Regions from separate parts of the Mesorhizobium sp. CNPSo 4671 genome, predicted to be linked through region 2. Evidence: predicted binding sites of a transcription regulator. Region 2 holds the regulator's gene; each other region holds the start of a gene.
The links. The regulator PhoB, encoded in region 2, activates phosphate uptake and scavenging genes when phosphate is short. The targets are predictions, from matches to a motif close to TGTCATNNANCTGTCAT.
Positions count from the first base shown of each region.

Region 1: the regulator PhoB is predicted to act here: its motif matches at 2,436-2,452, upstream of phnF (phosphonate metabolism transcriptional regulator PhnF).
Region 3: the regulator PhoB is predicted to act here: its motif matches at 1,379-1,395, upstream of AC04SF_RS22670 (LTA synthase family protein).
Region 4: the regulator PhoB is predicted to act here: its motif matches at 6,376-6,392, upstream of AC04SF_RS31465 (alkaline phosphatase D family protein).

Region 1 is NZ_JBWLUW010000018.1:61,073-69,031, forward strand. Features, by position in the region: gene fosX (FosX/FosE/FosI family fosfomycin resistance hydrolase) at 1-173, opposite strand, end outside; gene AC04SF_RS32750 (carbon-phosphorus lyase complex subunit) at 170-1,282, opposite strand; gene phnH (phosphonate C-P lyase system protein PhnH) at 1,284-1,895, opposite strand; gene phnG (phosphonate C-P lyase system protein PhnG) at 1,895-2,356, opposite strand; gene phnF (phosphonate metabolism transcriptional regulator PhnF) at 2,477-3,226, shown strand; gene AC04SF_RS32770 (zinc-binding alcohol dehydrogenase family protein) at 3,244-4,260, opposite strand; gene AC04SF_RS32775 (ABC transporter permease) at 4,332-5,300, opposite strand; gene AC04SF_RS32780 (sugar ABC transporter ATP-binding protein) at 5,297-6,850, opposite strand; gene AC04SF_RS32785 (ABC transporter substrate-binding protein) at 7,005-7,959, opposite strand, start outside.
Region 2 is NZ_JBWLUW010000007.1:317,909-325,867, reverse strand. Features, by position in the region: gene AC04SF_RS21435 (sugar ABC transporter permease) at 15-1,346, opposite strand; gene xylF (D-xylose ABC transporter substrate-binding protein) at 1,492-2,532, opposite strand; gene AC04SF_RS21425 (ROK family protein) at 2,796-4,043, shown strand; gene phoB (phosphate regulon transcriptional regulator PhoB) at 4,056-4,745, opposite strand; gene phoU (phosphate signaling complex protein PhoU) at 4,765-5,472, opposite strand; gene pstB (phosphate ABC transporter ATP-binding protein PstB) at 5,498-6,301, opposite strand; gene pstA (phosphate ABC transporter permease PstA) at 6,298-7,149, opposite strand; gene pstC (phosphate ABC transporter permease subunit PstC) at 7,153-7,959, opposite strand, start outside.
Region 3 is NZ_JBWLUW010000008.1:153,230-161,188, reverse strand. Features, by position in the region: gene AC04SF_RS22670 (LTA synthase family protein) at 1-1,373, opposite strand, end outside; gene fabD (ACP S-malonyltransferase) at 1,619-2,566, shown strand; gene fabG (3-oxoacyl-[acyl-carrier-protein] reductase) at 2,627-3,364, shown strand; gene AC04SF_RS22655 (acyl carrier protein) at 3,564-3,800, shown strand; gene fabF (beta-ketoacyl-ACP synthase II) at 3,835-5,097, shown strand; gene AC04SF_RS22645 (hypothetical protein) at 5,085-5,357, opposite strand; gene mltG (endolytic transglycosylase MltG) at 5,356-6,465, shown strand; gene AC04SF_RS22635 (YicC/YloC family endoribonuclease) at 6,622-7,512, shown strand; gene gmk (guanylate kinase) at 7,534-7,959, shown strand, end outside.
Region 4 is NZ_JBWLUW010000015.1:138,034-145,992, forward strand. Features, by position in the region: gene AC04SF_RS31425 (TPM domain-containing protein) at 1-593, shown strand, start outside; gene AC04SF_RS31430 (TPM domain-containing protein) at 598-1,494, shown strand; gene AC04SF_RS31435 (TPM domain-containing protein) at 1,499-2,137, shown strand; gene AC04SF_RS31440 (GNAT family N-acetyltransferase) at 2,290-2,796, shown strand; gene ppa (inorganic diphosphatase) at 2,997-3,530, shown strand; gene AC04SF_RS31450 (hypothetical protein) at 3,531-4,124, opposite strand; gene AC04SF_RS31455 (TetR/AcrR family transcriptional regulator) at 4,169-4,786, opposite strand; gene AC04SF_RS31460 (MFS transporter) at 4,861-6,144, shown strand; gene AC04SF_RS31465 (alkaline phosphatase D family protein) at 6,465-7,959, shown strand, end outside.

The DNA of each region.
Region 1 (7,959 bases), on a different contig from region 2:
TGCATGATGGCGATCCAGATGTCGCCGATCAGGAAGAATTTTTCGCGCGACAGCGAGAATTGCTCGCCGTCGCTGGCATAGATTTCGCGCGCTTCGAAAACTTCGGTCAGGATGGTGGTCATCCGGTCGAGGTCGCGGACGATGAAGGTCATGTGGGACAGGCCTTCGATCATTCGGCGGCCTCCCGCTTCTCGTCGACCTTCGCAGGGTTTTCGCGGGCCTCGTATTCGGCGCGCATGCGGCGCACGAGGTCGAGCTCGGCCTGGAAGTCGACATAGTGCGGCAGCTTCAGATGCTCGACGAAGCCGGTCGCCTGGACATTGTCGGAATGCGAGATGACGAACTCCTCGTCCTGGGCGGCGGCGACAATGTCCTCACCAAGTTCGGAGGCGCGCAGCGCCCGGTCGCACAGCGCCATGGCCATCGCCTTGCGCTCGCTTTGGCCGAAGACCAGGCCGTAGCCGCGGGTGAATTGTGGTGGTGCCTTGGCCGAGCCCTTGAACTGGTTGACCATCTGGCATTCGGTGACCCGCACCGTGCCCAGCGGTGCTGCGAAAGGCAGTTCGGGGACATCGAGTTCCAGCTCGACCTCGCCAATGCGGATCTCGCCGACAAAGGGATGGTTGCGGGCGTAGCCGCGCTGGGTGGAATAGCCGAGCGCCAGCAGGAAACCTTCATCGCCGCGCGACAACGCCTGCAGGCGGATGTCGCGCGCCATCGGGAATTCCAGCGGCTCGCGGGTGATGTCGCCGGGGACATGATCCCCAGGCATCTCGCCATCCGGTTCGATCAGGCCTTCGCGGGCGAGGATTGCCGAGACGCGCGGCATGGCCTGCGCTTCCGTTTCGCGCTGCAAGGGTTCGGCGACATCGGCGCCGGCGGCAAGCTCGGGATCGAGCAGCCGGTGCGTGTAGTCGAAAGTAGGCCCAAGCAGCTGGCCGCCGGGCAGGTCCTTGTAGGTTGCCGAGACACGCCGCTCGACCCGCATGGTGCCGGTGTCGATCGGCCTGGAATAGCCGAAGCGCGGCAGTGTGGTGCGATAGGCGCGCACCAGGAAGATCGCCTCGATCATGTCGCCGCGCGCCTGGACGATGGCGAGCGCGGCGAGTTCACGGTCATGGAGCGAGCCCTCGCTCATCACCCGGTCGACGCCGAGCGCCAGCTGCTCGACGATCTGGTCGAGGCGCAGCGCGGGCACCGAACGGTCGCCGCGCCGGCGGTCGGCGAGCAGGCGGTGGGCGTTGGCAATTGCGGCCTCGCCGCCTTTTACCGCGACATACATCTTACGCCTCCATCGTCTTGATGCGCGTCGTGCGCGGCAGGCAGGCTATGCCGCCCGATGTGGCGAGGATGATGTCGACGCCGCGCGGGAAGCGCTGGATATTCTGCTTCCACTGCTCGATGAAGTGACGCGGCATTTGCGCCGGCGCGATCGTGGCTCTGGCTTCGATGCCGGGGCCTTCGAGCAGGAGTGGAGCGCCTGAGGTGAGGTCACTGACCTGAAGGATCAGGGTGGTCGACCTGTCGGGATAATCCTGCGTTCCCTGCGAAAAGCCGTCGAGCGCCATCATCTCGGCCGGCGTGGCGACAAAGGCGAAATGGGCGTCGGCGGGTGTGTTGGCGAGCGGCGCGCCGGAGTGGAAGCCAAGCCAGGAGATGACCGCGGCGGACGCGTGCAGGGCCGGATCGAGCCAGAGCGGCGTGTCGTTGTCGCAAAGCGCCAGCGCGATGGCGCCAGCGGTTGCCGAGAGCGGTGCCGGCGGGCGGGCCAGGGCCGGCAAGGGCTGCACGCTGCCCGGCCGTGCCATCGCGTCCATAACGGCGCGGAAAACGGTCTGGGCGTTGAATACCGGATCGGCGAAGCCGCCCTCGATCGATTGCGCTGCGATATCCATCAGTCTTCTCCGCGAACCATGGTGAAGAAATCCACCTTCGTCGCCGCCGTCTCGGCACGGCGTCTTTCGTGGGCAGTGGCGAGCGCCGATCTCAGAGGCGCGATCAGCCTGGTCTCGACCTCGGCGCGGCGGGCAGGGTCCTGCCACAGCGCGTCGGCTATTGCCGAGAGCTTCGCCTTCTGCTTGTCGCGGCCAAGCGCGTAGCAATGACCGACCTGTCCGGACGGCAGCCGGACGGTGGCGCGGGTGACGGTCGCTTCGCCGACATTGAATGGTGCGCCACCGCCGCCGATGCGGCCGCGCAGCGTCACCAGCCCGGTCTCGGGACCGCGCAGCAGTTCGGCGTGCGAAGGCAGGCCGGCTTCGTTCCAGAGCCGGACGATGTCGTCACCGCTCGATTGCGCCAGCGTCGCCATGGCGGCCTTGCGTTCGGCCTGGTCGCGGGCTTCCTGTCCTCGCATAGGCAGCATTCCTCTTTGTCAAATTTGTCTATTGATATAGACAACTATACAAATTATACATACTACGTAGCGCGAGTCCATGACGGGTGGATGACAGGGGATAGAAGGCTGGGGCAAATCATGATCGGGCGACAGGAAGCCGACAGCATCGAGCGGCGCAGCGGCGTCTCGCTATGGCGGCAGATTGCCGATAGGATCCTGCAGGCGATCGCCACCGGCGATTTCGCCGAGAATGCCGCGCTGCCGCCAGAGGTGGTGCTGGCCGAGCGCTATGGCGTCAATCGCCACACGGTGCGCAGCGCCATATCGGCGCTTGTGCAGGAAGGCGTGCTGCGGGCGGAGCAGGGGCGCGGCACCTTCGTCTTGTCGCGCAAGCGGCTATCCTATCCGATCGGCGCGCGCACGCGGTTTTCGACAGGCCTGCAAGGGCAGACCTCGGAACGGCACATCGTGCTGCTTGCCTCATCGGTCGAGCCGGCCAGCCCGCGCGTCGCCGAGGGGCTCGGATTAACCAGGGGGACCGAGGTGATCAGGCTGGAGATACGCGGCGAAGCCGATGGACGGGCTGTGTCGCGCGCTGCCGCTTGGTTCGAGGCCAGGCGCTTTGCCGGCATCGACAAGGCGATGGCCGAGACCGGCTCGATCACCGCGTCGCTGGCCCGCTTCGGCATCGACGACTATCTCCGGCAATCGACCGTGCTGTCGGCGCGCCACGCCGATGCGGCCGACCTTGCCGACCTCGACCTGCAGCCAGGCGCCATCGTGCTGGTCACGGTGGCCGTCAACGTCACGCCGGACGGCCAGCCGATCCAGTTTTCCGAGTCGCGCTTTCCGGCGGAGCGAGTGGAGCTGAGGCTGTCGGCGCTGTAGGGGGGGGCGGCGGCCGGCTACCCCACCTCGATCACAGCCTTGATCAGGCCGGACTTTTCGTGCGCCCAGCGCGCGAGATCGCTCGGCGTGCCGGCCAGCGTTGTGCGGTGGGTGACGAGCTTGGCCATGGGCACGGCGCCGTTGCGGATCGAGGCGGCGACGTGGTCGAAATCGGCCTTCAGCGCATTGCGGCTGCCGACCAGCGTCATTTCACGCTTGTGGAATTCCGGGTCGGAAAAGACGATGTCGTCCTTGACGACGCTGACCAGCACCAGCGTCCCGCCATGCGCGACATGGGCGAAGGCCGATTGCACCGACTGGGTGTTGCCGGTGGCGTCGAAGACCACGTCGAAGCCTTCGCCTGATGTCGCCTCCCTGACCAGGTCGGGCACCGCTCCGCGCGAGCCGTCGAGGATACTGAAACCAAGTTCGTTTTCGGCGAAGGCGAGGCGTTCACTGCTCATGTCGAGCAGCGTCACGTCGAGCCCGGCAATGCGGGCGAAGATGGCATTGCCGAGCCCGATCGGGCCGGCGCCGATGACCAGCGCACGGGCGCCGGGCTCGGCGCGGGCGCGACGCACGGCATGCGCGCCGATGGCGAGGAATTCGACGGCGGCGGCGTCGGCCAGCGACAGGCCGTTGGCTGGATACAGATTCTGCGCCGGGACAAGAATATGTTCGCACATGGCGCCGTCGCGATGGACGCCGAGCACCTCGATCCTGACGCAGCAATTCGGTTTGCCGTGCCGACAGGCGATGCATTTGCCGCAGGAGAGATAGGGGTTGATGACGACCGGTTCGCCAATGGCAAGATCGACACCGTCACCGGTCTCGACGATCGTTCCCGACACTTCATGGCCCATGATGCGGGGGTAGGCGAGAAACGGGTGCTTGCCCTCGAAAATGTGGTAGTCGGTGCCGCAGATGCCGACATGGCTGACCGCGACCAGCGCCCAGCCGGCTGATGGCGAACCGGGTGCGGGGCGGTCTTCCAGGACAAGGTCGCCGGGCGAGCGGCAAACGACGGCTTTCATGCTTCAATCCAATCAAGGTTTATAAAATCGCCGGCCCGTCATGACAGGCCGGCGATCGATCTCGGTGGTGATCACTTGCCGCCGCGGCGGCGCAGGCCGTCGAAGTAGACGATGACGATGATCAGCACGCCGGTGATGATGCGCTGCCAGAAGGCGTTGACGTTGAGCAGGTTGGCGCCGTTGTTGATGGTCGCCAGAATGAAGGCGCCGAGCAGTGGGCCGTGCACCGAGCCGACCGCACCGAACAGCGAGGTGCCGCCGATCACCGAGGACGCGATCGCCTGCAGTTCCCAGCCCTCGGCCTGGGTCGGGTTGCCGATGCCGATGCGCGAAGCCAGGAGCACGCCGACAAAAGCCGCGCACAGGCCAGACAGCGTGTAGGCCATATAGATGGTGCGCTGGACATTGACGCCGGACAGGCGCGAGGCCTCGGCATTGGAGCCGACCGAGAAGAGGTAGCGGCCCCAGCGGCTGTGATGCAGGAAGATATAGGCCGGAATGCCGACCAGGATCACCATCCAGAACAGATTGGGCACGCCGAGGAAGGAGTTGCGCGAGAACTCCTGGAAGGCATCGTTGTTGATCGAGATCGAGTTGCCGTTGGTCATCAGAAGGCCGATGCCGCGCAGCGAGGTCAGTGTCGCCAGCGTGATGATGAAGGGCGGCAGGCCCATCTTGACGATGCCGAAGCCGTGGAACAGGCCGATGGCAACGCCGACCAGCAAGGTGAGGAGGATGGCGAGGAAGACGGGCACCCCGGCATTGATCAGCATCGCCGCGATGACGGTGGCAAAACCGACCACCGCGCCGACGGACAGATCGATGCCGCCGGTGATGATCACGAAGGTCTGGCCGACCGCCAGGATGGCGATCATCGAACCCTGACGCAGAAGGTTCGAGATGTTGTTGGCCGAGGCGAAGCTCGATGTCGACAGCGACAGGATGACCCACAGCAGCACCAGCAGCGCCAGCAGCGTCAGCCCGAACAGGGCGTTGTAGTTGCGCTTGGGTTTTTCGGCAGGAATCGCCTCGGTGCTCATGTCTTTCCTCCCAGCTTTTCTTGTTTCTCGGCGAGCGCCTGTGTGAGAATTTCCTCGTGATCGGCGGTGCGGAAGCCGTGTGTCGCCACCAGCTTGCCGCGGCGGAACACATGCAGCGTGTCGGCCAGCTCATAGACTTCCGGCAGATAGGACGAGATCAGGATGATGCCGGCGCCCTTCGACAAGAGTGCGCCGAACAGGCGGTAGATCTCGGCCTTGGTGCCGACATCGACGCCGACCGTCGGCTCGTCGAAGATGAACAGCTTGGCGCCATGCGCCAGCCATTTGCCGATGACGATCTTCTGCTGATTGCCGCCCGACAGGCTGGAGGCGAGCGCATGGCGTGTCGGCGTCTTGATCCTGAGATCGGCAATCTGGCGGTCGGCCTGGGTCTTTTCCTGTGCGCCGGAGATCAACAGATTGTTGGAGATGCGCTTGTAGATCGGCAGGTTGAGATTGAGGCCGACCGGCAAATTGAGGCAGAGGCCCTGGTCGCGGCGGCTTTCCGGCGCCAGCGCCATGCCGAGCTTGATCGCGTCATGCTCGGAATTGATCTGAACCGGCTTACCCTCCCACAGGATCTGACCGGCCGACTTCTTGTGGCGCCCATAGAGCGTGGTAACGAATTCGCTGCGTCCGGCGCCGATCAGCCCGTAAAGCCCGACGATCTCGCCGGCGCGGACCGTCATCGAGACATTTTCGAAGCCCTTGCCCGAGAGGTTTCTTGCCTCGACGATCGCGGCGCCCGGCGTGAAGTGCTCCTTGTGATAGACCTGCTCAATCGAGCGGTTGATCATCAGCTTGACCAGTTCGGCGTCGTTGGTCTCGGCGATGTTGCGGGTGCCGACCAGCGTGCCGTCGCGCAGCACGGAGACGCGATCGGCGAGCTCGAAGACTTCCTCCATGCGATGGCTGATGTAGATGATGGTCACGCCTTCGGACTTCAGCCGGCGGATCAGGGTGAAGAGCTGGTCGGCCTCCTTGCGGGTGAGGTAGGCGGTCGGCTCGTCGAAGATCAGAAATTTGGTGCCGCGCACGGTGGCGCGGGCGGCGGCGATCAACTGCTGCTGGCCGATGGTAAGGTCGCCGAGCACGACATGCGCCGGCAGGTCGAAGCCGAGATCGTCGATGATCTTCTGCGCTTCCTTGACCATCGCGCGCTGCTGCAGGATGCCGAAGCGTGAATTCTCCTCGCCGAGGAACATGTTGGCGGCGACGGTCAAATGACGGCAGAGCACGACTTCCTGATGCACGGCATTGATGCCGAGCGCCATCGCCTCATGCGGGGTTGCCAGCGCCGCCGGCTTGCCTTCCCAGATGACATCGCCTGATGTGCGCGGCATGACGCCGGTCAGAAGCTTGATCAGGGTGGATTTGCCGGCACCGTTTTCGCCGACGATGGCGTGGATTTCGCCGGACTTGAAAGCCAGTGTCACCGGCTTCAGCGCATGGGTGCCGGGATATTTCTTCTCGAGGCCGCGCAGTTCGAGGATCGTTCTGCCAGGCTCCAGCACGGGGGCTGGGTGCAGGTCTTGCGCCGTCGATGTCATGACAATCCTCCCAGATTGGCCTCACGATTTGGCACGCGGCGAGGCTTTGAAATGCCCGCAAGAGCAACCTAGCCCAGCTTGGCGGATTTCCAAGCGATATGGCTGTCGTTTCCGGGGCACCGGGCCCCGGAAACGAGTGCGGCTACGCGAAGGCTCAGTTGAGCTTCGGGTTGAGCAGCGCGTCGATCTTGGGTTCCTTCATGTTGGCCTTGGTGACGAGGTTGGCACCGGTGTCGACATTGGCCTCGACCTTCTCGCCCTTCGAAGCGGCGAGCGCGGTCTTGATGCCGTCATAACCCATCCGATAGGGATCCTGGACGACGAGGCCGGAAATGACGCCATCATTGAGGAACTTGATCAGCTTCTCGTCGCTGTCGAAGCCTATCAGCCCGACCTTGCCGGCAAGGTTGTTCTCGGCGATCGCCTGACCGACGCCCTGCGCCATGATCAGGTTGGAGGCGAAGATACCCTTCAGGTCCGGATTGGCGGTGATCAGGTCGGTCGCGATGTTGAGGCCGGTGGTGGCCTGGCCGTCGGCATATTTGTCGGCGACCAGTTCGAGGCCGGGATATTTGGCCTTGAGCTGTTCCTTGAAGCCCTGGGCGCGCTGCTCGAGCGAGCCGGCGCCGGGCAGCGCGGTGATCAGGGCTACCTTGCCTTCGACCTTGCCGCCATTGGCGGCACCGATGGCCGCTGCAAGACCGTCCGCGGCGACGCGGCCGCCCTGGACGTTGTCGGTGGTCAGGAACGAGGTGAAGGCCTTGGAGTCGGCGCTGGAGTCGATGCCGATGACCTTGACCTTGCTGGCTGCCTCGTCGATCGGCTTGCCGAGCGCCTTGGCTTCGGTCGGCGCGATGACGACGGCGGCCGGGTTGCCGGCGACGGCGTTCTCGAGGATGGAGATCTGGCCGTTGACGTCGGTTTCAGCCTGGGCGCCGAGCTCCGGCACGTTGACGCCGAGATCCTTGCCGGCCTTGCGGGCGCCAGCGAGTACGATCTGCCAGTAGAAGGATGTTGTGTCCTTGACGATGATCGGAATGGTCACGTCCGCCGCCGAAACCGGCGCCGAATGCATGACGCCGGCGAGCATCGAGGCTGCTGCCAGAGCC
Region 2 (7,959 bases):
GATCGTTTTTCCCCCTAAACCCGCTTGCGATAGACGGTGTCGAGCCACACCGCGATGACCAGCACCGCGCCGACCACGATGCTCTGCAGCGGCGAGTCGATGCCGAGCAACACCATGCCCGACTGCAATGACTGCATCAGCAGCGCGCCCAGCATGGCGCCCATCACCGTGCCGGCGCCGCCGGCGAGCGACGTGCCGCCGATGACAGCGGCGGCGATGACCAAAAGCTCGTCCAGCGTGCCCAGAGCATTGGTCGATGCGTTGAGCCGGGCCGACGAGATCGCCGCGCTGATGGCGGCCAGCACGCCCATGATCATGAACACCTTCATGGTTACCCAGCGTGTGTTGATACCGGCGAGTTCGGCTGCCTCCGGATTGCCGCCGATGGCAAAGACATAGCGGCCGAAACGCGTGCGCTTGGTGATGAAGGTCATGATGATGCCCACCGCCACCGCCATCAGCACCGGTATGGCAATGCCATGCGCGATGAACAGCCCGCCCTCGGGAACGGTAATGCCGTTCTGCTGGGCGTACTGGCGCACGATGCCGATCGGCCATGGATAGGAATTGGCGATCCAGACGGCGCCAAGGATAGCGGCGCAGGCAACCACGCCAAGCAAGGTCTCGGCCCAAACGGGGCGCAGCGGAAAGTGGAACCGCTTGCGCTGCGACCTGCCGTTGAGCAGCATGAAGGCGACCGCCACGCAGGCGACCACACCGACGATCCAGCTGGCGGTGGCGCCGATCGAGCCGCGTGGTCCGCCGCCCATCAACTGAAAGGTTGTGTCGAGCGGCGCGACCGTGCGCCCGCTGGTGATCAGCCACGCCATGCCGCGCCAGACCAGCAGGCCGCCCAGCGTCACGATGAAGGCCGGAACCTCCATATAGGCGATGATGAAGCCCTGGAATGCACCGATCAGGAGACCAAGCACCACGCCGGCCGTCAGCGCGATGATCCAGAGCCAGGGATTTCCAAGCTGGAAACCAACGACACGGATCAGGAATTCAGCCTGCGCCACACCCATGATCATGCCGATCACGCCTTCGACGGATCCGACCGAGAGGTCGATGTTGCGCATGACGATGACCAGCACCATGCCGGTCGCCATGATCGCGACTGAAGAAGTCTGCACCGACAGGTTCCACAGATTGCGCGGCGTCAGGAAAAGCCCACCCGACAGGATGTGGATGCCGACCCAGATGACCAGCAGCGCACCGACCATGCCAAGCATGCGCGTGTCGAGTTCTGTAGCCTTGAGGAACCGTCCAACTGCGCTGAGTTCGGATGCACGCGCCTTGTCCGCCGCCGTGCTGCCGACCGGTTGATTAGAGGTCGTGTCGGTCATGCTATCCTCCCACCGGTTTACCGTCTGGCGCGGATGCCGGAACATGGATGCTATTTGCTTTCCGCAGTCATTTGAAGCGGGAAGCCCCTTGAGAAACGCCGCGGCTTATGGGCCGCGGCGTCGATATCGAACAGTATTGCGCCGTCTAGTTGCAGGCCGCGACGCTGCCGGCGGCGACGCCCGCGCAGACTTCGTCCTTCTTGATCCAGCCGGCGTCGATGACAACGTTGAGATTGTCCTTGGTGATGGCGACCGGGGTCAGGAACAGCGACTTGACGGTGTTGCCGCCAGGCGTCGTGAAGTCCTTTACGCCGGCGATGTCGGTCATCTTCTTGCCGTCGGCCAACTGCGAGGCGATCTCGGCGGCGTTCTTGCCGAGTTCGCGCGCGTCCTTCCACACCGACACGGTCTGGGTGCCGAGCGCGATGCGGTTCAGCGCGGCATGGTCGCCGTCCTGGCCCGACACCGGCACGGTGCCGGCGAGACCTTGCGCCGTCAACGCTGCGACGACGCCGCCGGCGGTACCGTCATTGGCGGCTACCACGGCATCGACCTTGTTGTCGTTGGCGGTCAGGAACTGCTCCATGTTCTTCTGGGCGTTGGCGGGCAGCCAGCCGTCCGTATAGGCCTCACCGACATTCTTGATCTTGCCACTGTCGATGGCCGCCTTGAGCACTTCCATCGAGCCCGAGAACAGGAAGTCGGCATTCGGATCGGAGCCCGAGCCCTTGATGAAGACGTAATTGCCTTCCGGCTTGGCCTTGAACACGGCACCAGCCTGCAGGCGGCCGACTTCCTTGTTGTCGAAGGTCAGGTAGAAGACGTCCTTGTTCTCGATCAGGCGGTCATAGCCGACGACCGGGATGCCTTCGTCCAACGCCTTCTGCACGGCCGGGCCGATGGCCGAGGCGTCCTGCGCCAGGATGATCAGCGAATTGGCACCCTGCGAGATCAGGCTTTCGACATCAGTAAGCTGCTTGCCGGGATTGGACTGCGCGTCGGCGGAAATGTACTTGTCGCCAGCAGCCTCGATCGCCTTCTTCATGGCGGCTTCGTCGGTCTTCCAGCGCTCTTCCTGGAAGTTGGACCACGAAACGCCGATAACCTTGTCCTTCGCCTGCGCGACCGACGCAAGCGTCAGCGACATGGCGACACCCGCCAGGATGGCGGCTGTGAATCCCTTCATGATATTCCTCCCTGCGCCGCGTATGGCGCGACCAAACTGGCCCTAAGGCCGGCACAGAGGCTCTATTTTTTCGAGCCTCGAAAAAACACTGATCCAACACCGGAACGCTGTCAACAACGATTCTGATGGATTTTGATGTCCCCGCGAATTTTTTTCGAGCCTCGGAATAAATAAATGACAGGACGGGCCGCTTCTGCCAGTATTTGACCATGTCGCATGCGGCGTTCGAGGAACCGCGGCGACTGGGGAGGATGTGGGAAAACATGTCGGTCGGAATCCGTCACGACGATCTGCGCCGGCGCAACCGCGCCATGGTGATCGCGGCCGTGCGCCGGGCCGGTCGGCCCTCGCGCACCGAGATCGCCGCGACCACCGGCCTCAGCCATTCGACCATATCGGCGATTTCCTCCGATCTGATCGGTGAAGGCATCCTGGCCGAAGGCAAGCCGAGCGAGGCCGGCTCGCTGAAGCGCGGCAGGCCGCAGGTCGGCCTCGGCCTCAACTCGGAGGCCGCGGCCGTCATGACCGTGGTGCTGTCGCTGAATTTCCTGTCCGTCGCCGTCATCGACTATGCCGGCCAGGTGGTCTCGGAGGAACAGCGCCGGCTGGACACGCTGACCATGTCGCGCGAAGCGCTGATCGGCGAATGCGTCGCCATCGTGCGGCGGCGCCTCGAGGATCCCGATATCGACGTGCGCAGCGTCGCCCGCATCGCACTGGCAATACAGGGCATCACCGACACCGAGGCCCGGGCGATGCTGTGGTCGCCGATCACGCCGCAGACCAACATCGCCTTCGCCGACATACTCGAGGCCGAGTTCGGCATCCCCGCCACCATGGAAAACGACTGCAACATGATGGCGGTGGCGCTGCGCTGGCGCGATCCCGAGCGCTATCGCGACGACTTCATCGCCATCCTGCTTTCGCACGGCATCGGCATGGGCCTGGTGCTGAAGGGCGAGCTGTTCACCGGCACCCATTCCTCGGGCGGCGAGTTCGGTCACATGATCCATCGGCCCGGCGGCGCGCTTTGCCGCTGCGGACGCCGCGGCTGCGTCGAGGCCTATGCCGGCAACTACGCCATCTGGCGCAACGCCAGGCAGCTTGGCGAGGACACCGAGCCGGTCGCCGACGTCAGCGACGCACAGATGCGGGCACTCGCCGCCACCGCACGGGAAAGAGACGGGCCTGAGCGAGAAGCCTATCGCAAGGCCGGCGAGGCATTGGGCTATGGCCTCGGCAGCCTGTTCGCGCTGATCGATCCCGCGCCCGTCGCCATGGTCGGCGTCAGTGCCGCCGCCTTCGACCTGATCGAGCCGGCATTGCGCGAGGCGATCGCGCAGACCGCCGGCGGCCAGCACTCGAAATCGATTTCCTTCGACACCGAACCGAACGAACTGCCGCTGATCCGCGAAGGCTGCGCCATGCGCGCGCTGACCTTCGTCGACCAGGAGATTTTCGCGCCGGGCGTGCAGGCAAGGGCGGGCGGCGTGGGCAAGAACGTGGCCTGAAACCGCTCGCGATCAATCCTCGCGGATCGCGTAGCCCGCGCCGCGAATGGTGCGGATGACGTCGGGCATGCGGCCATTGTTGACCGCCTTGCGCAGGCGGCCGACATGCACGTCGACGGTGCGCTCGTCGATGTAGATCGTCTCGCCCCAGACATTGTCGAGCAGCTGGCTGCGCGAGAACACGCGGCCGGGATGGCGCATCATGAATTCGAGCAGGCGGAACTCGGTCGGCCCAAGCCGTATCTCGCTCTTCTTGCGATAGACCCGGTGCGATTCGCGGTCGAGCACGATGTCGCCGACCTTGAGCACGCTGGACAGCACTTCCGGCTTGGCGCGGCGAAGCAGCGCCTTGACTCTTGCCATGAATTCCGGCGTCGAAAACGGCTTGACCAGATAGTCGTCGGCGCCGGTGGAAAGTCCACGTACACGGTCGCTTTCTTCGCCCCGCGCGGTCAGCATGATGATCGGCAGCCGCTCGGTCTCGGGCCGCATTCGCAGGCGCCGGCAGAGTTCGATGCCGGACACCGCAGGCACCATCCAGTCGAGCACCAGAAGGTCGGGCACGTTCTCCTGGAGCCGGATTTCGGCTTCGTCGCCGCGCGGCACCACCTCGACCTGGTAGCCTTCGGATTCCAGATTGTAGCGGAGCAGCACCCCCAGCGGCTCCTCATCCTCCACCACCATGATGCGTGGCGCGATCATCGACTGGTTACCCCTGCGCTCAGGCTGCCGGCGCTGACATCGCCGTCTCGTCCTGTTTTGGACGATTGGCGGGCAGCTGCGTGCCGGTCAGGACATAGTACGCATTCTCGGCGATGTTGGTCACGTGGTCACCGATGCGTTCGAGATTCTTGGCGCAGAACAACAGATGCGTGCAGGCCGTGATGTTGCGCGGATCCTCCATCATATAGGTCAGCAGTTCACGGAAGACGGAGGTGTATTTGACGTCGATACGTTCGTCGTCGGCGCGCAACTTCGCCAGTGCGGCGGCATCGCGCGCCGCATACTCCTCGATCACGCCCTGCACCTGGATCAGCACCAGCTGCGCCATGGCGTCGATGGAATGCGACAGGTCGCGCGGCGTGGCGCTGAGACCGACGGTGCCGACGCGCTTGGCGATGTTCTTGGCAAGGTCGCCGATGCGTTCGAGGTCGCCGGCCATGCGGATCGAGCCGACTACATGACGCAGATCGTCGGCCATCGGCTGGCGCTTGGCGATCAGCGTGATGGCACGGTCGTCGAGTTCGCGCTGGCGCGCGTCCATGATCGCGTCGTCGGAGACCACGCGCTGGGCCAGCGCATTGTCGGAATTCAGCAGTGCCTTGGTGGCGCCGCCGACCATCGAGCCGGCGAGGTCGCCCATGTCGCTGATCAGCCTGCTGATCTGTCCGAGATCCTCGTCGAAGGCTGCGACTGTGTGTTCGGCCATGATCCTGGTCCTCGTATGCGTGCGATCAGCCGAAGCGGCCGGTGATGTAGTCTTGCGTGCGCTTCTCGCGAGGCGACGTGAAGATCTTCTCGGTTTTGTCGAACTCGACCAGTTCGCCCAGATACATGAAGGCGGTCTGCTTCGACACGCGCGCCGCCTGCTGCATGTTGTGGGTGACGATGACGATCGTGTACTCGGCTTGCAACTCGTCGATCAGCTCCTCGATCTTGGCGGTCGAGAGCGGGTCGAGCGCCGAGGCCGGCTCGTCGAGCAGGATGACTTCCGGCTTCACCGCCACGGTGCGGGCGATGCACAGCCGCTGCTGCTGGCCGCCCGACAGGCTGAGGCCGCTGGCGTTGAGCTTGTCCTTGACCTCGGTCCACAGTGCCGCGCGCTTCAGCGCCTGCTCGACACGGCCGTCCATCTCGGCCTTGCTGATCTTGTCATAGAGCCTGACGCCGAAAGCGATGTTCTCGTAGATCGACATCGGGAACGGCGTCGGCTTCTGGAACACCATGCCGATCTTGGTGCGCAGCAGATTGAGGTCCTGCGAACGGTCGAGAACGTTCTGGCCGTCGAGCAGCACCTGGCCCTCGGCGGTCTGCTTGGGATAGAGCTCATAGATACGGTTGAAGACGCGCAGCAGCGTCGACTTTCCGCAGCCCGAAGGGCCGATGAAGGCGGTGACGCTGCGCTCGGGCAGCGACAGCGTGATATCCTTCAGGGCCTTCGACTGGCCATAGTAGAAGTTGAGGTTCTTGACCTCGATCTTGGCCTTGGCCACCGCCTCGGCGGCGATCGTCATGTCTGGAGACAACATCTGGCTCATTTGTCCTCTCTGCGTCCGGTCAGGCTGCGCGCAAAGATGCTGAGCGCGAGAACCGTCAATGTGATGATGAGTGCACCGGTCCAGGCCAGCTGCTGCCATTCCTCGTAAGGGCTGAGAGCGAACTGGAAGATGGTGACAGGCAGGCTGGCCATCGGCGCGTTGAGATTGCTCGACCAGAACTGATTGTTCAGCGCCGTGAAAAGAAGCGGTGCGGTCTCGCCGGAGATGCGCGCGATCGCCAGCAATATGCCGGTGACGATGCCGGAAAGTGCCGCGCGGTAGGCAACCGAGCGGATGACCACCCAGCGCGGTGCGCCGATCGCGGTGCCGGCTTCGCGCAGGGCGTTGGGCACCAGATTGAGCATGTCCTCTGTGGTGCGCACCACGACCGGGATGACCAGGATGGCAAGTGCTACGGCACCGGCGATCGCCGAGAAATGCCCCATTGGCCGCACCATCAGCTCATAGACGAACAGGCCGATGATAATCGACGGCGCCGACAAAAGGATGTCGTTGATGAAGCGAACCACGGTGGTGAGCTTCGAGAAGCGGCCATATTCCGCCATATAGGTGCCGGCCAGCACGCCGATCGGCGTGCCGACGATGATGCCGATGATGGTCATCACGATGCTGCCATAGATGGCGTTGAGCAGGCCGCCGGCATCGCCGGGCGGTGGCGTCATTTCCGTGAAGACCGAGAGGGAGACGCCGGCGAGGCCCTTGTAGAGCAGGGCGCCGAGGATCAGCGCCAGCCAGGCAAGGCCGATGCCGGCGGCGACGACGCACAGCGTCATCATCACGCCATTCTTGCGCTTGCGGCTCTGGTGAAGCGATGCGGCTGTCGACATCGGTCAGGCTCCGGTGCGGGCGTCAATGCGCATCAGCATGTAGCGGGCGATGGCAAGGATCATGAAGGTGATGACGAACAGGATCAGGCCGAGCGCCACCAGCGAGGAGGTATAGAGATCGCCGACCGCTTCGGTGAATTCGTTGGCGATGGTCGCCGAGATCGTCGTTGCCGGCGCAAACAGCGATGTCGAGATGCGGTGCGCGTTGCCGATGACGAAGGTCACCGCCATGGTTTCGCCGAGCGCACGGCCGAGCGCGAGCATGACGCCGCCCATGATGCCGATGCGCGTGTAGGGAATGACGACCCGGCGCGTGACTTCCCAGGTCGTGCAGCCGATGCCATAGGCCGATTCCTTGAGCACCGACGGCACCGTATCGAAGACGTCCTTGGTGATCGAGGTGATAAAAGGCAGGATCATGATGGCCAGGATCATCGCCGAGGTCAGCAGGCCGATACCGTAAGGAGGGCCGGCGAACAGGCTGTTGAGGCCCGGAATGTCGTGGAAGACGCTGATGATGAAAGGCTGCACCGTCGTCTGCAGGAACGGCGCCAGCACGAACAGGCCCCAGATACCGTAGATGATCGAAGGGATGCCGGCCAACAATTCAACCGCCATGCCGATCGGGCGTCGCAGCGGGCGCGGGCAAAGCTCGGTGAGGAAGATGGCGATGCCGATGCCGAGCGGCACGGCGATCAGGATGGCGATGGCCGAGGTGATGATGGTGCCGTAGATCGGCGCCAGCGCGCCGAACTTCTCCGTCACCGGATTCCAGCTTTCGCTGGTCAGGAAAGAGAAGCCGAAGGTCGA
Region 3 (7,959 bases), on a different contig from region 2:
ACCGCGTGGGTCGGATTGTAATAGCGGTTCGGTTCATAGGGGCCATGGTTCTGCAGGCTGACCGCGAAGAAGAACACCGGGTCGTCGCTGGCGTCGGCTTCACGGATGATCTCGTCCGTCATCGCCGCGTCCGACGCCAGCGGTCCGCGCTTTTCCATCGGCGGCAGCGTCTCTTCCGACTTGAAATCGTTGAAACCAAAATCGGCATAGACCGCGCCGCGGTTCCAGAACCAGTTGGTGCCTGGATGGATGGCGCGCGCCTGATAACCCTCGCTCTTCAGGAAGGTCGCCATCGAAGGCGTCGGCGTACGCACATATTGCTGGTAGGGAATGCTGCCGGCGGGCAGGAAGGCGTTGGAAAAACCGGTCAGCGCCTCGAATTCGATGTTTGCGGTCATGCCACCGAATTCAGGCGAGAACATCGAACCGGAACGCAACGCCCGCACGGTGGGAATGGGATCCGGCGTGATGGTGACGCCGGGCAGCTTGGTCGGATCCCAGAAGGACTCGCTCATGACGACGATGATGTCGGGCTTTTCTTCGGGCACTGAAGCGGCAATCTGCGGCCGGTCGATCGCCGCGATCGCCTTGTCGGAGTAGCCGGGCGGTGCCGAGACATGCGCCATCGGCACGTTGAGCGCGAAGGCGAGCGCAAAGCCGTTGGAGGCGTAGTTTTCCTTCTGGTCCCACATGATCGGGATGATCTGCAGCCGGTCCCTGGTCCAGGAGAAGGTGGCGTAGTCCATGATCGAGACGAAGAAGGCGAGCAGCGGCACCGCCAGCGTCAGACGGGCAAGGCGGCCCTTGTGGCTGAGTGCGGGAACCCTGCGGCGCCACAGCCGCCAGCCATAGACGAGCAGCGACAGGCCGGCGACGATGCCGATGACCATCGCGAGCGCGGTCATCGGCCGGTCACGCACCAGCAGCGGCAGCAGGGCGACGATCTGGCGGGAGTAGAGGAAATCCGTCGGGTAGAGCGGATCGCCGAGATAATGCGATTTCTGGTGGCCGACAAAAGCCAGTGACAAGGTCAAGGGTGCGACGATCATCAGGCTTTGATGGCTGCGTCCGAGCACGGCATCGAGACCGATGAGGATAAGCGCAAAGACGACGATGGTCGTCCAGCCCGGCTTGAGCGGCTGCAGGAAGAAGGAAACGGTACCGGCAACGTCACCGCGCACGATCAATTCGATGGCAAACACCAGGATGGCCGAGATCGCCAGGCTGATCAGCCCATAGCGGACGACCGGCCATCTCCGGCCCGGCAGATAGCCGGTGGACGGATCGTCTTCCAGGAATTGCGGCGCAGCTTTGCTGGCGCGTTTCGAACTCTTTGCCACTTTAACTTCCCACCCGGCGACAACCCAAGTCATGCGATTGTCATATAATTGTCACGCAAAGCTAGCGCCTCTGGCGGAAATAAGAAGAGCCAGCAAACGATTCGTGAGCGGTTTTCATCAGGAGTGATCGCCAAAAAGCCTTTTGGAACAGGCACTCGGCGCACGGCTCGAAGCTGGCACCGGGTTGAACCGGGCTTGACTTGGCGGCCTGCCTTGCGCCACAGGCAGGGAAAATTCGTGTTATCAGGCAAGTAAAACCAGTCTTCGGGAGCCCTCGCATGGCCGTCGCATTCACCTTTCCGGGACAAGGCAGCCAGGCTGTCGGCATGGGCAAGGATCTCGCCGACACCTTTCCCGAGGCACGCAGCATCTTCCAGGAAGTCGACGATGCGCTGGGTGAAAACCTGTCGAAACTGATCTGGGAAGGCCCGGAAGAGACGTTGACGCTGACGGCCAACGCGCAGCCGGCGCTGATGGCGGTGTCGCTGGCGGCGATCAGGGCGCTGGAAGCGCGCGGTTTCTCGCTGAAGGACAAGGTCGCCTATGTCGCCGGCCATTCGTTGGGCGAATATTCGGCCCTGGCCGCTGCTGGGTTTGTTTCCGTTGCCGATGCCGCCCGGCTGCTGCGTATTCGTGGCAACGCCATGCAGGCGGCGGTGCCGGCGGGCGAGGGCGCCATGGCTGCGATCATCGGACTGGAGCAGGCAGACGTAGAAGCCGCTTGCGCTGAGGCCGCGCACGGGTCCGGCAAGGTCTGCCAGATCGCCAACGACAATGGCGGCGGCCAGCTGGTCATCTCCGGCGCCAAGGCCGCGGTCGAACTTGCGGCGAAACTGTGCACCGAAAAGGGCGCCAAGCGGGCGCTGATGCTGCAGGTCTCGGCGCCCTTCCATTCGGCGCTGATGGCGCCGGCGGCGAACGTCATGCGCGAGGCGCTCGCCGGTGTGGCGAAGCATGCGCCGGCGGTGCCCGTGCTATCCAACGTCACCGTGACCCCGACCAGCGACCCCGACGAGATTGCGCGGCGCTTGGTCGAGCAGATAACCGGCCGCGTGCGCTGGCGTGAAACTGTGGAATGGTTCGGCGCCAATGGCGTTGCAACGCTTTACGAGATCGGCGCCGGCAAGGTGCTGTCGGGCCTGGCACGGCGTATCAACCGCGACATCGCTACCGCGTCGGTCGGCACATCGGCCGATGTCGAGGCGGCGCTGGCCGCACTTGCATAATCCACTGGCGATTTGACCCCACCCGTGTGAAGGGTGTTTCCCTCAGATCAGGAGACGAAAATGTTCGAACTGACCGGCCGCAAGGCGCTCGTCACCGGCGCATCGGGAGGCATCGGCGAGGCGATTGCCCGCGTGCTGCATGCGCAAGGCGCCATCGTTGGGCTGCATGGCACACGCATCGAGAAACTGGAGACTTTGGCAGGCGAACTCGGCGATCGGGTCAAACTGTTCCCGGCCAACCTGTCGAACCGCGATGAGGTCAAGGCGCTTGGCCAGAAGGCGGAGGCCGAGCTCGAAGGTGTCGATATCCTGGTCAACAATGCCGGCATCACCAAGGACGGGCTGTTCGTGCGCATGTCGGACGCCGACTGGGATACGGTGATGGAGGTCAACCTGACTGCTGTGTTCAGGCTGACCCGCGAACTCACCCATCCGATGATGCGCCGCCGCCATGGCCGCATCATCAATATCACCTCGGTGGTCGGCGTAACCGGCAATCCCGGCCAGACCAATTACTGCGCCTCCAAGGCCGGCATGATCGGCTTCTCCAAATCCCTGGCCCAGGAAATCGCCACCCGCAACATCACCGTCAACTGCGTCGCCCCGGGCTTCATCGAATCGGCGATGACCGACAAGCTCAACGACAAGCAGAAAGAGGCGATCATGGCGGCGATTCCGACGCGCCGCATGGGCACGAGCGTTGAAGTGGCGTCCGCCGTTGCCTACCTCGCCTCCAACGAGGCCGCCTACGTCACCGGCCAGACCATCCATGTCAACGGCGGCATGGCCATGATTTGACGGATACAGCGGGGCTGTGAAAAGAGACCATTTCGCCTTGGACCTCCGCCATTTTTCGTGTAATGCGGCCCGCAACCCGGCGGTTCGGGCAAAAACCGGTCTGTAGCCGTTGCGTTTCCGGCAGGACCATCTTTCAGCTTGATTAGCGGCATTCTGCCCGCTAACGAAGACAGACAAACAAAAGACGAGGATGCCCCAAATGAGTGACACCGCAGAGCGCGTCAAGAAGATCGTCATCGAGCACCTTGGCGTCGATGCCGACAAAGTGACGGAGCAGGCGAGCTTCATCGATGATCTGGGCGCCGACAGCCTCGACACGGTCGAACTCGTCATGGCGTTCGAAGAAGAATTCGGCGTCGAGATTCCCGACGACGCGGCCGAGACCATCCTGACCGTCGGCGACGCGGTCAAGTACATCGACAAGGCTTCGGCCTGACGCTTTCAGCAGTCATCACCGGGGAGGACCTGCGATGAGGCGTGTCGTCGTCACGGGCCTTGGGTTGTTGTCGCCGTTCGGCATGGGCTTTGAGCACAGCTGGAAGGAACTTCTGACCGGCCGCAGCGCCGCCAAACGCATCACCGAGTTCGAGGTGGAGGATCTTGCCTGCAAGATCGCACACGTCGTCCCGCGTGGTGACGGCAGCAATGCCACCTTCAATCCCGAGGCCGTGCTCGAGCCGAAGGAATTGCGCAAGATCGGCGACTTCATCCTGTACGGGATTGCCGCCGCCGATGAGGCGCTGAAGGATTCCGGCTGGGAGCCCAAGACCCACGAAGAGCAATGCGCCACCGGCGTGCTCATCGGTTCGGGTATTGGCGGCATCGAGGGCATCGCCGAGAACGCGATGATCCTCAAGGAGCGCGGTCCGCGCCGCATCAGCCCCTTCTTCATTCCGGGCCAGATCATCAATCTCGTCTCCGGCCAGGTTTCGATCCGGCACGGGCTGAAAGGCCCGAACCATGCCGTCGTCACGGCCTGTTCGACCGGCGCGCACGCCATTGGCGATGCGGCCCGGCTGATCATGTGGGGCGATGCCGACGTCATGGTCGCCGGTGGCGCCGAAGCGCCGGTGACGCGGCTGTCGATCGCTGGCTTTGCCGCTTGCCGGGCTCTGTCGACCGACCGCAATGACGCGCCGCAGACGGCGTCGCGTCCCTATGACCGCGACCGCGACGGCTTCGTCATGGGCGAGGGCGCCGGTGTTGTGGTGCTGGAAGAACTCGAGCACGCCAAGGCGCGCGGCGCCAAGATTTATGCCGAGGTGACCGGCTACGGCCTCACCGGCGATGCCTATCACATCACCGCACCTGCGGAGGATGGCGACGGGGCTTTCCGTTGCATGACCGCGGCGTTGAACCGGGCTAAGCTTACGCCCGCGGATATCGACTACATCAACGCGCACGGCACCTCGACCATGGCCGACACGATCGAACTCGGCGCCGTCGAGCGGCTTGTCGGCAATGCCGCGTCGAAGATTTCGATGTCGTCGACCAAGTCGTCGATCGGCCATCTGCTGGGAGCGGCGGGTGCCGCCGAAGCGATCTTTTCGATCCTGGCTATCCGGGACAATGTCGCGCCGGCGACCATCAACCTCGACAACCCCGAGCGCGAAACCGCGATCGACCTGGTGCCGAACAAGCCTCGCTCCCGCCAGATCGACGTGGCGTTGTCCAATTCCTTTGGTTTTGGCGGCACCAACGCCTCGCTTGTGTTCCAGCGCTACAATGGCTGATCGTCCGGCTGCCGGACGAAGCTTCGGCGTGCCGTCAATTTTGCCATATTCGCCCCTACTCTGCCGCAGGGGATTCGTTGGGCGATCAAACGGTAGGGCAAGATGAACACAAATCCGTCGGGCAACGGAGAATTCGGGCAAAGGCCGGCGAACACCGGGCCGATCGTGCCAAAGACAGCCAGCGAGGCCTTGCGGCCGGAAGCCGGAACGCCGCCGCCGAAGCGCTCGCGTGCTTCGCGCAGCCAGGTCGTCGTGTTCATGAACTTCGTCATCTCCTTGGTGATGCTGATGGTTCTGGCTGCGGGCGCGGCGCTTTACTTCGGCAAGCAGGAATTCACCGAAGCTGGTCCCTCGGCCAATGGCGACACCTTCCTGGTCAAGCCGAACACCGGCGTCGCGGACATCGCCGACCAGCTTGAGCGCCGAGGACTGATCAGCGACGCCCGCGTCTTCCGCCTTGGCGTGCGTGCCTTCGGCAACGATTCGGCGCTCAAGGCCGGCGAATATGAGATCAAGCCCCGGGCATCCATGCGCGACATCATGGAGCTTCTGAAGAGCGGCAAGTCGGTGATGTATTCGCTGACCATTCCGGAAGGGCTGACGGTTGACCAGGCCCTGCAGCGTATCGCCGACGAACCCGCCTTGAGCGGCGACATGCCGGCGAAAACGCCCCCCGAGGGCAGCCTTGCCACCGACACGCTGCGCTTCACGCGCGGCGCGACGCGCCAGCAGATGATCGACAAGCTGGTGGCAGATCAGAAGAAGCTGGTCGACGAGGTATGGCAGCGGCGCGCGCCGGACCTGCCGCTCGCCAATATCGAGGACTTCGTCACCTTGGCTTCGATTGTAGAGAAGGAAACCGGCAGGGGTGATGAGCGTTCGCGCGTCGCCGCCGTCTTCCTCAACCGGTTGGCCAAGGGCATGCGCCTGCAATCCGATCCGACCATCATCTATGGTCTGTTCGGCGGCAAGGGAAAGCCCGCCGACCGCCCGATCTACCAGTCGGATATCCAGAAGCAGACGCCCTACAATACCTATGTGATCAATGGCCTGCCGCCGACGCCTATCGCCAATCCGGGCCGTGCCGCGCTCGAGGCCGTGGCCAATCCGTCGAAGACCGACGATCTTTATTTCGTCGCCGACGGCACCGGCGGGCATGTTTTTGCCGCGACGCTCGACGAGCACAATGAGAACGTCGCCCGTTATCGTGCGCTGCAGAAGAAGCAGGCCGATGACGCGGCCAAGGCTGCTGCCGCTGGTACCAATGGCGCTGCCGAAAAGCCTGCTGGCGACAAGCCTGCCGATGGCAGCGACGGCACCGGTGGCGACAATGGCGATGCCGGCGGCGATGCGGGCGACGCCCAGTAAGATAAAAAGGCGTTGCCCGGAAGGCGGCAGCCTGACATTTGAAAGAAACGCCGCGCGTCCGATTTCGACGCACCCACGGCGTGGTCATTTTTAAGCGGCACTTGCCCCTGTCCGGAAAGCTGGTTTGGGGTGATGCGCCAGGGGTGTGCAGGCGACATGAATTTGCAGAGCATGACCGGATTTGCGCGTGCCGTCGCCGAGCATGACGGCACCTCGATCGCCTGGGAGGTCAAGTCCGTCAACGGCAAGAGCGTCGAGGTGCGGTTGCGGCTCCCGCAAGGTTTCGAGCGGCTGGAGCCGGCGGTCAGGCAAACGCTGCAGAAGCGTTTCGCCCGCGGCAATTTCCAGGCGACGCTGACCATCGGCCGCGCCGCCGGTGCGCAGGCGCAACCCGTCGTCAACGAGGCGTTTCTGAAAGACCTTGCGGGCCTCGCCAAGCGGCTGCAGGAACAATTCGGCGTTGCTGCAGCCACGGCTGACGGGTTGCTGTCGCTGCGTGGCGTGCTCGACATTCCCGAAACCGTGGAAACCGAAGAGGCGCGCGCCGCGCTCGACATCGCCATCATGGCTGCGCTCGACGTGGCGCTGAAAGGGCTGGAGCAGGCAAGGCAAGGCGAGGGTGCGGCACTGGCTTTGCTGCTGTCCGGCCATATCGACGCCATCGAGACACTGACGCTACGCGCGGAGGCGGATCCGTCACGCGAGACGGCGGCGATCCGTGAACGCATCGCCGAACAGGTCAGGCTGCTGATGGACGCGTCCGCCAATCTGGATGCGAGCCGGCTGCACATGGAGGCGGCATTCCTCGCCACCAAGGCTGATATTCGCGAAGAGATCGACCGGCTGAAAACGCATGTCGCATCTGGCCGGACCCTGCTTGGGGGCGGCGGCGCTGTCGGCCGCAAGCTCGATTTTCTGGCACAGGAATTTAACCGCGAATCGAATACGTTGTGCTCGAAGTCGAACGCCGCCGCCGTCACCGCGATCGGGCTGGAGCTGAAGGCCGTGGTCGACCAGTTTCGTGAACAGGTCCAGAATCTGGAGTAGCCGATGGTTGCCAAGGAACCGATGGTTCCCAGGGATTTGGGGTCCCGCATCCGCCGCCGGGGGCTGATGCTTGTGCTGTCGTCGCCGTCGGGCGCCGGCAAGTCGACGATCGCGCGCAACCTCCTGGAAAGCGATTCCAGCCTCGAACTGTCGGTCTCGGTCACCACAAGGCCGCGCCGCGGCTCGGAGATCGAGGGTGTTCACTACCATTTCCGCACCATGCGCGAGTTCGAGCGGCTGCGCGATTCCGATGCGCTGCTCGAGTGGGCGGAGGTGCATGGCAATTGCTATGCGACACCGCGCGAGCCCGCCGAACTGGCGCTGGCGCAAGGCCGCGACATGCTGTTCGACATCGACTGGCAAGGCGCACAGCAGCTCAAGGAGAAGATGCGCGCCGACATCGTCTCGATCTTCATCCTGCCGCCGTCGATGAAGGAATTGAAGGCG
Region 4 (7,959 bases), on a different contig from region 2:
GCGAGGAGATCGAACCCTACGCCAACCGGCTGTTCCGTTTCTGGAAGCTCGGCCAGGCCAAGGAGAACAATGGCGTCTTGCTGCTGGTCGCGCCGAACGATCGCAAGATGCGCATCGAGGTCGGCTACGGGCTGGAAGGCACGCTGACAGACTTGCACACCAAGCTGATCATCGAGAACGACATGGTGCCGGCCTTCCGCGCCGGCGACTTCTCCGGCGGTATCAGCAAAGCGGTCGACGACATGATCATGGTGCTGGAAGGCAATCCGGAGGAGCTGGTGGCGCGCGGCGAACGCAACCAGCAGCCGCCCATCAACACCGACAATCTGTTCTTCGCTGTGTTCATCGGCATCTGGGCGGTCATTTTCTTCGGCGGCATCGCGGCCTCCATCCTGCCGCCGATCTTCGGCCAGAAGCTCGGCCCAGGGCGCTATCGCTGGCTCGGCATGACCTTCGAGCCTGGCCGGCGCTCCTCTAGTGGCGGCTGGTCCTCGGGCAGTTCCGGCGGTGGCTGGTCTTCAGGTGGCGGCGGCGGTGGCTTTTCCGGCGGCGGCGGTTCGTCCGGCGGTGGCGGCTCCTCGGGAAGCTGGTGACAGCATGACGACACGCACCATCAACCCTTCGAGGCCCGGCCATTTTAACCCGGTGATCCATGCTGTCCTGTCGGCGCTGGCGATGCTTTTGTCCTGCTTCGCGGTTTTCGCCGCTGAGTTGCCGGCACTGACCGGCCGTGTCGTCGACAATGCCGGCATCATCGATGCCGGGACCAAGGCTGCGCTGACGCAAAAACTCTCGGATTTCGAGAAAAAGGGCTCCGACCAGATCGTCGTCGCGACGATCCCCAGCCTCGACGGCGAGGAGATCGAACCATACGCCAACCGGCTGTTCCGCTTCTGGAAGCTCGGCCAGGCGGGTGAGAACAACGGCGTGCTTTTGCTAGTGGCCAAGAACGACCGCAAGATGCGCATCGAGGTCGGCTATGGGCTGGAAGGCACGCTGACCGACCTGCATACCAAGCTGATCATCGAAAACGACATGGTGCCGGCGTTCCGCGCAGGCGATTTCTCCGGCGGCATCTCCAAGGCCGTCGACGATATGGTGATGGTGCTGGACGGCAATCCGGAGGAGCTCGAAGCGCGCGGCAAGCGCAATCCCGCCGACAACAGCAACCCAGTGGACCCGATTGTCGTGATCTTCCTGATCCTGTGGGGGACGATGTTCTTCGGTGGCCTGGCGATGGCGTTCCTGCCGCCGATGTTCGGCACAAAACTGTCACCGGGCGTATACAAATGGCTGGGCATGACGTTTCGCTACGGCCGGGGGCCAAGCGGATCGTCGTCGGGTTCCAGCGGCTGGACATCGGGGTCGTCAAGCAGCGGCTGGTCTTCGGGGAGTTCCGGCAGCAGCTGGTCGTCCGGGTCGAGCAGCAGCGGCGGCGGTTTCTCGGGCGGCGGCGGTTCGTCCGGTGGTGGTGGTTCTTCAGGAAGCTGGTGAGACAATGGCAACACGACCGATCAGTCCCGAAGATCACGAACGCATCGCCGATGCGATCCGCGCCGCGGAAACCAAAACCGACGGCGAGATCTACTGCGTCGTCGCGCATGCCAGCGACGGTTATTTCGCCCCCGCCGCCTTGATGGCGACGCTGGGCATGCTGGTCGTCAGCCTCGCCGTCGCCCATGGGCTGGAAGCCTGGTGGCTCACCATCCGCCTGCCGCATTTCGTCATCGCCCAATTGCTGGCGCTGGCCTGCGTGCTGGTTCTGTTGTGGGCGGTTCCCGGCCTGCGCATCCACATGGTGCCACGGCGGCTGCGCTATCAGGCGGCGCACGCCAACGCGGTCAAGCAGTTCCTCGCCCGCAACGTCCACCGCACGACGGCGCGCACCGGCGTGCTGGTCTTCGTCTCGATCGTCGAACGCTATGCCGAGGTGGTCGCCGATTCCGGCATCGACGCCAAGGTCGGCCAGCATGTCTGGGATGGCGTGGTGCGTGACCTCACGGCGCACGCCGGCGACGACCGGCTTGCCGATGGTTTCGTCAAGGCGATCGAGCAGGTGGGGGCGGTGCTGGCCGAGCATTTCCCGGTCACCTCAGGCGATACCAACGAGCTGGACGACCATCTGGTCGAAATCTGAGAGCCTGCTGGTAGACACCATTTTGCCGATCCGGCCTGTTTCCGGACGGCTTTTGCCCGATGTCAGCAATGTCAGGATCGGCTGTGAGAAAGCGGCCGGCGGGCCGCCCGGACTCTTGCAATCGGGCGACGCGGGTTTATGGTTAACAAATCATGAATACGCTGACGATCGACATCCGGAAAGCCGACCCGCGCGATGCAGGCGCCATTGCCGAAGTGCACTTGGAAGCCTGGCGCGGCGCCTATTCCGGCATCATTCCGCATCGTACGCTGACGTCGATGATCAACCGCCGCGGCGCCGACTGGTGGGCGAATGCGATTCGCCGCGCCGCCACCGTTCTGGTCGTCGAAATCGGCGGCACGATCGCCGGCTATGCGACGATCGGCAAGAACCGCGCCCGGGAACTCAAGCAGCAAGGCGAGATCTACGAACTGTACCTGCGCCCGGAATATCAGGGCATCGGTCTTGGCCGGCGGCTATTTTCGGCAGCCAGGGCGCGTCTGGCCGACCATGGCCTGAAAGGCATGGTGGTGTGGGCGCTGGAAGACAACCAGAACGCGCTGGCCTTCTATGCCGGCGCCGGCGGCCGCGACGTTGCCGAGGGTGTCGAGATCTTCGAGCAGAAAGCGCTGAAGAAGGTCGCCTTCGTCTGGGAATGATTGCCCGGAGATGATCGTGGAAAGCTAGGCCGGTACGCGGTGCGCATCCCCGTGAAATCACGCCGCTGAAACATCTTGTGCTAATGATTGAACGCGTTGGATGCCATCGCGTCTCGACTGACGTGCGCGAGCACCATTCGCCGCATTGCACCATTCTGCGCCGCCCGCTATCTCCTCCCAACCGAGAGAGGGACAAATCCATGCGCATTGAAGCCATAGCCACCGGAAAGAATCCGCCTGAAGACGTCAACGTCATCATCGAAGTGCCGATCGGCGGCGAGCCGATCAAGTATGAGATGGACAAGGAGGCCGGCACGCTGTTCGTCGACCGCTTCCTGCACACCTCGATGCGCTATCCCGGCAATTACGGCTTCGTGCCGCACACGCTGTCGGGCGATGGCGATCCGATCGACGTGCTGGTCTGCAACACGCGCGCCCTTGTGCCGGGCTGCGTCATCAATGTCAGGCCGATCGGCGTGCTGGTGATGGAAGACAATGCCGGCCAGGACGAGAAGGTCATCGCCGTGCCGTCGCCCAAGCTGACGCTGCGCTACGAGAACGTCACCGAATACACGCATCTGCCCGAGATCACCCGCCAGCAGGTGCAGCACTTCTTCGAGCACTACAAGGATCTCGAGCCCGGCAAATGGGTCAAGATCGAAGGCTGGCACGATTCCAAGTATGCCAAGAAGATGATCGTCGACGCGATCGAACGGGCGAAGAATAGCAAATAGTCAGTTATCGATCCGGCCGAAGGCCGGCACATTGCCGATGACGGTGTGCCGGTCCTTGCCGCAGGTGAAGGTGCGCGCCTTCTCATCGGCGAGTTTTCGCGCCTGGTCGTTGGCTTGCGGGTTGCCGGTGGCCAGCACGAGGCCGACCGTGCAGCTTTCGCGCGCGTCCATCTGGCCGACCTTGGCGACGAGCAGCACATCCGTTGATTTGTTCTGATCCTCGCCATTGCTGATCGTGCGGCGGTGGATGACCGCGAAGGGCACGGCCTTGTCGCCATTGGTTTCGATGCGCCATTCGACCTTGGCTCCGGACGAATTGAAGCCTGAAAAACTCTCCCAGACGGACGTCATGTCTCCGCCCGGCGGAAAACCGTAGAACAGCGATTCGCGGGCGTCGTCATAGGCGATCAGCACAGGGTAGCCGCGATAGCCCGAACAGGCGAGATCGGCCCAGTCGCCATCGCCCTCATCGGCCTGCGCATAGGTCACGCAATCCTTCTTCGAGTCGAGATCGGTGTAGGCGCTCGATATGTCGCCGGCATGGGCTGCCTGGCAGAGACCGGCGAGGGCAAGCGGGATCAGAACGGCACGCATGGCGGGCACCTCCGGTTCGGGCCGGAGCAGCGTACCGCCAATCGCTATTTCTTCAAGCTCGCTTCGATCAGCAGATCGGCGTTTCGGGCGACCGACTGTGCCGGACCGCCGAGGCCGAACAGCTGGCCGCTGATATAGGCGCCTTCGATGAGGAGCAGCAGTCCGTCGCCCAGCGTGTCGGGGTCCTGCGCCCCCATCGCGGCGGCCATGGCGCGCAGCCTGCGGCGCAGCTCCTGCTTGTTGGCTTCGCTCACCACGCGGGCCGGATGGCTGTGGTCGGGATATTCGACCGCCGCGTTGGTCATGCCGCAGCCGCGATAGTCCGCCACTTGCGTGCGCTTGCCGATGCGGGTCAGGAAAGCCTTGATCTGCGTGCGCGGGTCGCCCGGATGGGCTTTGACCGCCTCGTCGAAACGTTCCCAATATTCACGATTGTATTGCCGAAGATAGGAGGCGGCCAACTCGTCCTTGGAAGGGAAGCTGCGATAGAGGCTGGGCTTGGTGACGCCGGCCCGTTTGACGATCTCGTCGACGCCGATCGCCCTGATACCGCGCCGGTAGAAAAGATCATACGCCACGTCGAGGATCTTCTTGGCGGCCTTCGGCGGCGCCGATGCATGACCGTCGCTGATGGTTAGTTCAATATTTTTGTCAGTTGGCATCATGGGACTCGATTGACAATGTTACCGATCGGTACGTATACAGGCTCCCATCTTGCAACGTACCGGTCAGTAACATGATAGCTCAATCCCGTCCGTTTGGCCAGCGCTACGCTTTCGTCGTGGTCGGCGTCATCTTTCTCTGCCTGCTGGTTGCGGCCGGGCTTCGTTCCGCACCCTCGGTCATGATGTTGCCGCTGGAAAACAGTTTTGGCTGGCGGCGCGACGTCATCTCGCTGGCCGCCGGCGTTGGCATCCTGCTCTATGGCCTGACCGGTCCGTTCGCCGCCGCGCTGATGGAAAGAATCGGTCTGCGTCGCACGCTGCTTGCCTCGCTGCTGGTCATGTCGGCTTCGACGGCGCTCAGCCTACTGATGACCAAGCCCTGGCATCTCTTCATCACCTGGGGCGTCTTCTCCGGCATCGGCTCCGGCGCGGTCGCCAGCGTGCTTGGCGCCACCATCGTCAATCGTTGGTTCAAGACCAATCGTGGCCTGGTGATGGGATTGATGTCGGCCTCAAGTGCGTCGGGCATGCTGGTGTTCCTGCCGCTGATAGCCGCTTTGGCGCAATCGGGCGGCTGGCAGCCGGTTGCCGTTGCGGTCGCGGTCGCCACGGCGGCAATGATACCGCTGGTCTGGCTGCTGGTGCCGGAGCGGCCGGCCTCGATCGGCATGGTGCGCTATGGCGCCGAGGCCGATGACGTGCCGCCGACATCGCCCGCCTCGCAAGGTAATTTCCTGGCGCATACGCTCAACACGCTGCGCCGCGCCGCCGGCACACGGGTGTTCTGGTACTTGTTCGCTACCTTCTTCGTCTGCGGGTTCACCACCAACGGGCTGGTCGGCACGCATCTCATCGCCTTTTGCGGCGACATGGGAATCGGCGAGGTGCAGGCCGCCGGCCTGCTGTCGATGATGGGCATTTTCGACCTGATCGGCACGACGCTGTCGGGCTGGCTCACCGACCGTTTCGACCCGCGCAAGCTGCTCGGCGTCTACTATGCCATTCGCGGCCTGTCGCTGATCTACCTGCCCTATTCCGGCTTCTCGGCGACCAGCCTGATCATTTTCGCCGTGCTCTACGGCCTCGACTGGATCGCCACCGTGCCGCCAACGCTGCGGCTCGCCAACGAGGCGTTCGGCGACCGCAGCGGGCCGATCGTGTTCGGCTGGATCGTTGCCGGCCACCAAGTTGGTGCTGCGGCAGCGGCTGCCTTCGGCGGCACCATGCGCGAGCTGCAGGGCAATTACGAGTTGGCCTTCCTGATCGCCGGCATGACGGCCATCGCGGCGGCCTGTATCTCGTTGCTGATCAACACCAGCCGGCCGGCTTTCGATCCGGAACCGCAGGCCGCTTAAGGCGCGCCGATATTCAGGTGATGCCGGCCTGCAAACGGTGATTTCCTGCGCTTCCGGTGCTCACGTACTTTGAGTACGCTCCGCTCCGGTTCTCGGAAACCACCGTTTTCGACTCGGCCTGACCTGAATCTCGACACACCTTCGCTGCCGATTGCAATATCCAAACCTCAAACCGGGTGGCCTGACGACCAAGCCGCCCGGTTTTGTTGCGAGGCTGCCTGGCCTGTTCACTGTTATCAAAATGTCATGGTTCCGAGATGCGGCTGAAACATTGAGGCCGGACCTTGATGGCGACGTTCAAAGCCATCCAGGAGACAGCCATGAACAAGCTTTCGATGACCCGCCGCGCCTTTGTCACCTCCGCGAGCGCTGCCGGTCTCCTTGGCGCCTCGGGCCTCGCCTTGCCCTACTATTCCCGCGCGAGCCAGCGTCCGGCCTTCACCCATGGCGTCCAGTCCGGCGACGTCGATGCCTCCAGCGGCATGGTGTGGACGCGCACGGATCGTCCGGCGCGCGTCATGTTCGAGGTCTCGTCGACGGAAAGCTTTGCCAATGCGACGCGTCTGGCGCCGCTCGATACCTCGCCTGCCAGCGACTACACGGTGAAGCGGCTGCTCACTGATCTCGCCTCCGACCAGGACATCTTCTATCGCATGGTTGCGGCCGATCTCGCCGACGTCAACGCCGTCTCCGAGCCGATCGTCGGCCGCTTCCGCACAGCGCCGGCCTCGAAGCGCGATGTCAAGTTCGCCTGGTCGGGCGATACCGCCGGCCAGGGCTGGGGCATCGATGAGACCGGCATGAAAACCTACGCCACCATCGCCAAGCACACGCCGGACTTCTTCCTGCATTCGGGCGACACCATCTATGCCGACGGCGCCATGAAGGACGAGGTCGACCTGCCCGGCGGCGGCAAGTGGAAGAACGTCGTGCTCATCGACGGCAAACGCAAGGTTGCCGAGACGCTGGACGAATACCGCGACCAGTGGAAGTACAACATGATGGACAAGAACGTGCTGGAACTCAGCGCCATCTGCCCGACCTTCTACCAGTGGGACGACCACGAGGTGCTCAACAACTGGTCGGACTCGAAGGACCTTAGCAAGGACGACCGCTACAAGGAAAAATCCATCCACGTACTGGCGGCGCGGGCGGCGCGCGCCTTCCACGAGATGACCACCATCCGTTACGAGCCGGCGGAACCGGGCCGGGTCTACCGCAAGATCTCGCACGGGCCGCTGCTCGACGTCTTCTTCCTCGACATGCGCTCCTATCGCGGCCCGAACGGCCCGAACCTGCAGGAAACCCTCACACCGCAGTCGCGCATGATCGGCGAGGAGCAGTCGAAGTGGCTGAAGCGGGAACTGGCCAACTCCAAGGCGACCTGGAAGATCATCGCCGCCGACATGCCGCTCAGCCTCGTGGTCTGGGACGACGCGGCGAAGAAGGTCGGCTTCGAAGCCGTTAGCAACAACGACAATGGCAAGCCGAAGGGCCGCGAGATGGAATTCGCCGACGTGCTGCGCTTCATCAAGACTGCCGGCGTCACCAACACGGTGTGGCTCACCGCCGACGTGCACTATACGGCCGCGCACTACTACAACCCAGACAAGGCGCAGTTCCAGGATTTCAATCCCTTCTGGGAATTCGTCTCCGGCCCGATCCACGCCGGCACCTTCGGCCCCAACGATCTCGACATGACCTTCGGTCCGGAGCTGAAATTCATCAAGGCGCCGACCACCGAGCAGGGCCAGAACTTGCCGCCGTCGGCCGGCCTGCAGTTCTTCGGCCTTGTCGATATCTCAGGCGCGACCG